DNA from 2 places in the Planococcus sp. TJ-301 genome. Region 2 is predicted to be linked to the other one. Evidence: a T-box and tRNA genes for the amino acid it is inferred to sense, from the RefSeq annotation. Region 2 holds a T-box; the other holds one or more tRNA genes.
What was found. The T-box of region 2 lies ahead of trpS (tryptophan--tRNA ligase). A T-box ahead of a tRNA ligase gene usually reads a tRNA of that ligase, here a tRNA-Trp.
Positions count from the first base shown of each region.

Region 1: it encodes a tRNA-Trp, which carries the amino acid that the T-box ahead of trpS (tryptophan--tRNA ligase) is inferred to sense. The anticodon was not compared.

Region 1 covers NZ_JBZDOH010000004.1:82-3,556, reverse strand. Annotated here, with positions in the region: gene AC4EHJ_RS14755 (cation-transporting P-type ATPase) at 1-637, opposite strand, end outside; gene AC4EHJ_RS14750 (VOC family protein) at 838-1,215, opposite strand; tRNA gene AC4EHJ_RS14745 (tRNA-Leu) at 1,359-1,440, opposite strand; tRNA gene AC4EHJ_RS14740 (tRNA-Leu) at 1,679-1,762, opposite strand; tRNA gene AC4EHJ_RS14735 (tRNA-Cys) at 1,773-1,846, opposite strand; tRNA gene AC4EHJ_RS14730 (tRNA-Gly) at 1,853-1,927, opposite strand; tRNA gene AC4EHJ_RS14725 (tRNA-Gln) at 1,933-2,004, opposite strand; tRNA gene AC4EHJ_RS14720 (tRNA-His) at 2,014-2,089, opposite strand; tRNA gene AC4EHJ_RS14715 (tRNA-His) at 2,131-2,206, opposite strand; tRNA gene AC4EHJ_RS14710 (tRNA-Trp) at 2,229-2,302, opposite strand; tRNA gene AC4EHJ_RS14705 (tRNA-Tyr) at 2,309-2,392, opposite strand; tRNA gene AC4EHJ_RS14700 (tRNA-Thr) at 2,396-2,471, opposite strand; tRNA gene AC4EHJ_RS14695 (tRNA-Phe) at 2,490-2,565, opposite strand; tRNA gene AC4EHJ_RS14690 (tRNA-Asp) at 2,585-2,660, opposite strand; tRNA gene AC4EHJ_RS14685 (tRNA-Met) at 2,664-2,740, opposite strand; tRNA gene AC4EHJ_RS14680 (tRNA-Val) at 2,851-2,926, opposite strand; tRNA gene AC4EHJ_RS14675 (tRNA-Glu) at 2,940-3,014, opposite strand; tRNA gene AC4EHJ_RS14670 (tRNA-Ser) at 3,039-3,128, opposite strand; tRNA gene AC4EHJ_RS14665 (tRNA-Asn) at 3,136-3,210, opposite strand; rRNA gene rrf (5S ribosomal RNA) at 3,224-3,339, opposite strand.
Region 2 covers NZ_JBZDOH010000001.1:1,159,556-1,163,030, forward strand. Annotated here, with positions in the region: gene AC4EHJ_RS05925 (peptide ABC transporter substrate-binding protein) at 1-778, opposite strand, end outside; gene AC4EHJ_RS05930 (DUF3899 domain-containing protein) at 1,020-1,361, shown strand; T-box leader at 1,404-1,616, shown strand; gene trpS (tryptophan--tRNA ligase) at 1,663-2,652, shown strand; gene AC4EHJ_RS05940 (peptide ABC transporter substrate-binding protein) at 2,689-3,475, opposite strand, start outside.

The sequences.
Region 1 (3,475 bases), on a different contig from region 2:
TTTCTACTACAACACCAACGCCTGAACCAGCTGACACCGATGTTCCGGCAAACACCATATTCATCCGGTCTCCAAGAGCGATCTCGAGCGGCAAAGCGTCCACCGTTTTTTCAACAGCCTCAGATTCACCCGTCAAAGAAGATTCTTCGACCTTCAGGTTAGCCGCTTCAAGCAGCCGGATATCCGCCGGCACCTTATCACCCGCTTTTAAAACGGCAATGTCTCCTGGCACCAGATTGGCTGACGGGATGACTTTCCTTTTTGATGCACGGATTGCGGTCGCCTTCAACGATAACATCTTGCGAATGCTGTCGAGTGCCTTTTCCGCTTTGCTCTGCTGGATATAGCCAATCGCTGCGTTGATTACGATGACCATGAGGATGACCAATGTATCAATCGTGTGTCCCAGCGCGGTCGTGATCGCCGCCGCCACGAGCAGCACATAAATCAGCACATCATGAAATTGCTTTAAAAACCGCATCACCCTTGATTCCCTTTTCGGTTCAGGCAGTTCGTTCGCGCCTGCAACTTTCCTTCGTTCTTCCGCTGCCGCATCTGTTAGCCCTTCTTCAGTGTTCGTTTCCAGCTCTGCCAAAACATCCACAGCCTCTAGATGATGCCACGCCAGCTTTTTCACCAGACTTCCTCCTATCCCACGCACAGCTTATGTTGCCTTAATAATAAATTGATTATTCAGATACCACAACTTTTAACGTTGCAAAATTACAGTTATTTTGCTATCAAATGGAATGCTTTGTGGGCATAAAAAAAGACCACGAAGATCATGGACTTTTGCTCGTATAGTCCGCTGTCCACTAATCGGAACGGCACAGTAACTTAGCTATAATTCGACAACTCGATCAAATTGCCATCGGGATCTCTGATATAAAGCGACTGAATAGGCCCCGATGCACCGGTTCTCGCTACAGGGCCCTCTTCGACAACTACGCCACATAGCTTCAAATGCTTAGACAGCTTTTCGAGTGGCTCATCCCAAATAAAGCACAAGTCGGCACTTCCTGGAAGAGGTGAATGCGCCTTGGGCTCGAATTCACTGCCTGCTTTATGCAAATTGATTTTCTGACTGCCAAAATGCAGCGCCTTGCGCCCATCTCCAAACTCCCTAACGTCCATTCCCAAAACGCGTCCATAGAAATCACAGGTTTCTTCAATGTTCTTTACAGTCAATACAAGATGGTCGAGACGATTGATCATGATCGCTGTCAGCTCCTTATGCAAAATTAATTGGTTTCTTTATCTATACGCCGCTTACCTCATCCATACCTGCTCAAAAAAAGCTGGCATAGAAAAAAATCCCTTTCATCATCAGGGATTGATGACAAAAGGGATTTTTAGTATACCAGTGGCCGGGGTCGAACCGGCACTCCAGAAGGAACACGATTTTGAGTCGTGCGCGTCTGCCAATTCCGCCACACTGGCATGACCTTGAATCGGACAATTATTATTGTACCATCTTCAAATTAATTCTGCACTACTTTTTTAAAATAATTTCTTCCTTTTATTATCGTCAAATCCCTCTACCCTTTAACAAGCACCGCGATCGATTTTACTTTAAGGCCAGGCAGCTACCAAAGCGAAAATTTACAAAAAGAAAAAAGCTCCAGCTTTGAAAACAAAGCTGGAGCTTTTTTAAAGGGCAGGCAGGCCCTTTACATGATACCGGCGGTCGGGGTCGAACCGACACTCCCGTGAAGGAACGGGATTTTGAGTCCCGCGCGTCTGCCAATTCCGCCACGCCGGCAAAATAATTATGGAGGCGGCAACCGGACTCGAACCGGTGATAAGGGTGTTGCAGACCCATGCCTTACCACTTGGCTATGCCGCCAAAAATTGGAGCGGAAGACGAGGTTCGAACTCGCGACCTCCACCTTGGCAAGGTGGCGTTCTACCACTGAACTACTTCCGCAAAAGCTGGGGTACCTGGATTCGAACCAGGGCATGACGGGATCAAAACCCGTTGCCTTACCGCTTGGCTATACCCCAATAACTAAATGGGGCGGACGAGGGGAATTGAACCCCCGAGTGCCGGAATCACAATCCGGTGCGTTAACCACTTCGCCACGACCGCCACGCTTTTATTTATTAAATTTGAATTTTGCTAGAAAATCATGGGGCGGACGAGGGGAATTGAACCCCCGAGTGCCGGAATCACAATCCGGTGCGTTAACCACTTCGCCACGACCGCCATCATATAATTTTAAAAAAAATGGCAGGGGCAGTAGGAATCGAACCCACATCGGAGGTTTTGGAGACCTCTGTTCTACCGTTAAACTATGCCCCTAAAAACTGGTGGTGGGGGGCAGATTCGAACTGCCGAACCCGAAGGAGCGGATTTACAGTCCGCCGCGTTTAGCCACTTCGCTACCCCACCTAGTGGTGCCGGAGAAAGGAGTCGAACCCTCGACCTACTGATTACAAGTCAGTTGCTCTACCAACTGAGCTACTCCGGCATGGAGATTTTAAAAATATGGTGGGTCAGGACGGAATCGAACCGCCGACACTTAGAGCTTCAATCTAATGCTCTACCGACTGAGCTACTGACCCACATGTATTAAGATAAAAATGGCGGTCCCGACCGGGATCGAACCGGCGATCTCCTGCGTGACAGGCAGGCATGTTAACCGCTACACCACGGGACCATTTGGTTGCGGGGGCAGGATTTGAACCTGCGACCTTTGGGTTATGAGCCCAACGAGCTACCGAACTGCTCCACCCCGCGACAATAATATAGTAGTACTTTTTGGAAATTCATAATGAAAGAAAAACGAGTTTCTTCTATTATATAAGAACATAGCTTACTTTACGATTATCTTATGTATTTCCGAAAAATGGTGGAGGATGACGGGATCGAACCGCCGACCCTCTGCTTGTAAGGCAGATGCTCTCCCAGCTGAGCTAATCCTCCAGGGAAAATGTAATGGTGACCCCTACGGGATTCGAACCCGTGTTACCGCCGTGAAAGGGCGGTGTCTTAACCGCTTGACCAAGGGGCCATTGTTTATTTGGAGATTTATATCTGGCGGAGAGCAAGGGATTCGAACCCTTGAGACGGTTGCCCGCCTACATGATTTCCAATCATGCTCCTTCGGCCACTCGGACAGCTCTCCAAAAGAATGGCTCCGAAGGTAGGACTCGAACCTACGACCATCGCATTAACAGTGCGGTGCTCTACCACTGAGCTACTTCGGAATAATATGAATCAGCCTGGCAACGTCCTACTCTCACAGGGGGAAACCCCCAACTACCATTGGCGCAAAAGAGCTTAACTGCCGTGTTCGGGATGGGAACGGGTGTGGCCTCTTTGCCATCATTACCAGACTAATTTATTTTGAAAGACAAGATTTATTATACCAATACTGCACGGTATTACAAGCTTTTTAAAAAACTTTTATCTTATTCTTTCAAAACTGGATACACGACATTGAAACGAAACGGGCAATCCGTGCCCACGGTT
Region 2 (3,475 bases):
TTTCAGCATCCCAGTATTCAGCATTTTTTTCCATTGACCATTTAAGTCCAGTGCCATCCCAGTTAGTCAAGACGAAAGGACCGTTTGAAAGTAAGTTGTCTGAGTTAGACGCGTAAGCATCGCCTTTTTCAGTAACGAAAGCTTCATTTTGCGGGTAGAAAGTTCCGAAAGCCATTAATGACATGAAGTAAGGAACTGGGCGCTCAAGAGTAACTACTAGAGTTTTCTCATCAGTAGCTTCGATTCCTAGTTCAGCTTTGTCCATTTTGCCTTCAGAGATTGCTGTAGCGTTTTTGATCGTTCCAGCCATCATGTATGGACCATAAGGTGATCCAGTAGCCGGGTCGATCGCGCGCTGCCATGAGAAAACGAAATCTTGCGCTGTAACTGGCGTACCATTAGACCAGTTTGCATCACGCAATTTGAACGTGTAAGTCAAGCCGTCTTCGCTGACTTCTGGTTCGCCTTCAGCTAGAGCTGGCTCAGCAACGTTTTCTTGGTTCAAGCGGAACAAACCTTCGTTAACGTTGTTCAAGATGTTGAATGCTACAGAATCTTCAGCGATAGCTGAGTCCATTGAAGGAATTTCTGCGCCTTCCATCAAGTTAAGTTCTTGTACTGCATCTGGTTCTCCTGCAGCAGGTGCTTCAGTAGTTGTTCCTTCTTTTTCTTTCTCTGGTGTTTCAGATCCTTCTTCGCTTCCGCCGCCACATGCAGCTAAAAATGCGCTTAGAACTAAAACTAGGCTCATTAGCCAAAATAACTTGCTGTTCTTCACGTACGTGACCCCCTTAAGTTTTCTGAAAAATTGGTACACTGTTAATTATACATATTCTTTTTTCCTTGTACAGCGTTTTTTTTAACCAGATTACAATCTGATGACAGCAAGATGTCAAAGAAAAGTCGTGAAGTAGCGTGAATATTGGGTTTGTAAGCGTTTACTAAGGAAAAATTTATCATTTTTTTTTGATTTTTTTTTGTAAATCTTCTACACTATATTAGAACTGAGGTGCAAAAAAATGAAAAAATCTTTTATCGGTATATTAATAATTCAATTTCTAATCTTGTTGACCATGACTTTTAGAAGTGATCCATTCTCTCTTTTATCCTACATTAATACTTCTTTCATCTATGGAGGGGTATTGGTTTTCATCGGTTTATGGGTTTTTGTGATTAGAACCGGTGTATTCGATATCTTCACGATGAGTATGCGGAAAGTGTTTAAAGGAAAGTCGACACTTGAAGACGATGAGATGAGGCTCCCTTCGCAAACAATGGCTTTCTCCAGCTCCCCTTTGTTGATCATCGGCGGAACTACGCTGCTCGTTATGGGAATCTGTTTGCTGATTTATATGATGTAGATATTGCGCTGAATTTCTCCTTTGGTTTATAATGGATGAATATATGAAGCTATGATAAAGAGTAGTAGGTGGTCTTCCTTCTATAATAGAGAGTCTGTGGTTGGTGGAAACAGGCGAAGGATTCCATTGAATGGACTTTTGAGCTGAAACGGTGAAGCAACGTAGCCGTTTCCGTGTTCTTCACGTTATGAAGAAGAGTGGCTGGAAACGGCAACTAGGGTGGTACCGCGGAAAAACACATCATTCGTCCCTTTATGCAGGGATGTGTGCTGTGTTTTTTTATTTTGAGGAGGAATTGTCGATGAAAAAGATTTTTTCAGGCGTACAGCCTACCGGTACAGTGACTTTAGGAAACTATATCGGTGCATTTAAACAATTTACGGACCTTCAAGACGAGTATGATTGCATATTTTGCATCGTCGACCAACATGCCATCACGATGCCGCAGGACAGTAAAGAACTGCGGAGGAACATCAAGTCCTTGGCGGCATTGTACCTTGCAGCCGGCATCGATCCGGAGAAAGTGACCCTGTTCATTCAGTCGGAAGTTCCAGCACATGCCCAGGCGGGATGGATGATGCAATGCATCTCGACTATCGGAGAACTTGAACGCATGACTCAGTACAAAGATAAATCGGCTAAAAACGCTTCTGTCTTGGCTGGACTATTGACGTATCCCCCATTAATGGCGGCTGATATCCTGTTGTACCAAACCGATATTGTCCCTGTCGGAGATGACCAGAAGCAACATATCGAATTGACACGCGATCTGGCAGAGCGGTTCAACCGAAAATTCAATGATATTTTTACGATTCCAGAAATCCGCGTCCCGAAGAATGGCGCACGCATCATGTCGTTGCAGGACCCAACGAAAAAGATGAGCAAGTCCGACACCAATAAAAAAGCGGTTATTACATTGCTGGATGATCTGAAAACGATAGAAAAGAAAATTAAAAGCGCCGTTACCGATTCCGAAGGCATCGTCAACTACGATCCGATCAATAAACCGGGAGTAGCAAATCTATTGACCATTGAAGCTGCATTGACCGGTGAAACCATTGACAGCCTGGTTGCTAAATATGAAGGCTCCGGCTACGGGGATTTCAAATCTTCTGTCGCCAAAGCAGTTACAGAACATTTGGCCCCGATACAAGAGCGGTATGCTGCATTGATCGACTCAGATGAACTGGACAAAGTTCTTGATGCTGGCGCAGAAAAAGCCAATGCCCTGTCAAATAATACATTAAAGAAAATGGAAAATGCCATGGGCCTTGGCCGTAAAAGAAAATAAAACAAAAAGGGCTGCAGGGATTGCAGCCCTTTTTGTTTACTCTTTTCCAGAAATATACGCCCATTTGTAGCTATACTCGCTTCCAAATGGGTTTTTTATTATGTTTTTCACATATGGTTTTTGCAACGACATGTATCCCATTTGATAGGTGGGGGCAATGGCCGCGTCTTCTTCGATCAGGATTCTTTCAGCTTCTGCCAATGCTTCCCATCGTGCATCCTGCTCTTGCGCTAGCTCCCCTTTTGCTGATTCAACCAATGCATCAAATTCTTCGTTTGAATAAGACATCAAATTGAGTGGAGAATCTGTAACAAACAAATCAATAAATGTCATTGGATCCAAGTAATCCGGACCCCATCCTGTATGCAGGAACTCATAATCCTGTGCTTCTTCAAATTGCAAAAGAGCTTCAAAGGGCACTGTTTTTATATTTACTGTCAATCCTTCCAAGTTTTCTTCCAGTTGACTTTTCAATTCTTCATTTAAGTTAATAAATACTTCATGATCTTCGCTTAAAAGTTCCAGTGTTATTTCATCCAGCCCTTCTTCTGCTAATCCAGTCTTCCATAGCTCAGCGGCTTCTTCAGCATTGAATTCCAGCATATCGCCATTTACAGAACGAAAATCTTTTCCGCTTTCATCAAAAGCGAATTCTATTGGCACTAAATAGTTTGCTGGCACTGAACCATCCGCTAAGATAGTGTCTACCATTTCCTTCTTATTATAAGCTTGTGACAGGGCTCTTCGAATATTTTCATTTGCGAATAAGGTTTTTTCCCCGTCACGCAGCTGATTGAATTTTAAGTAGAAGATGGCAGGACTT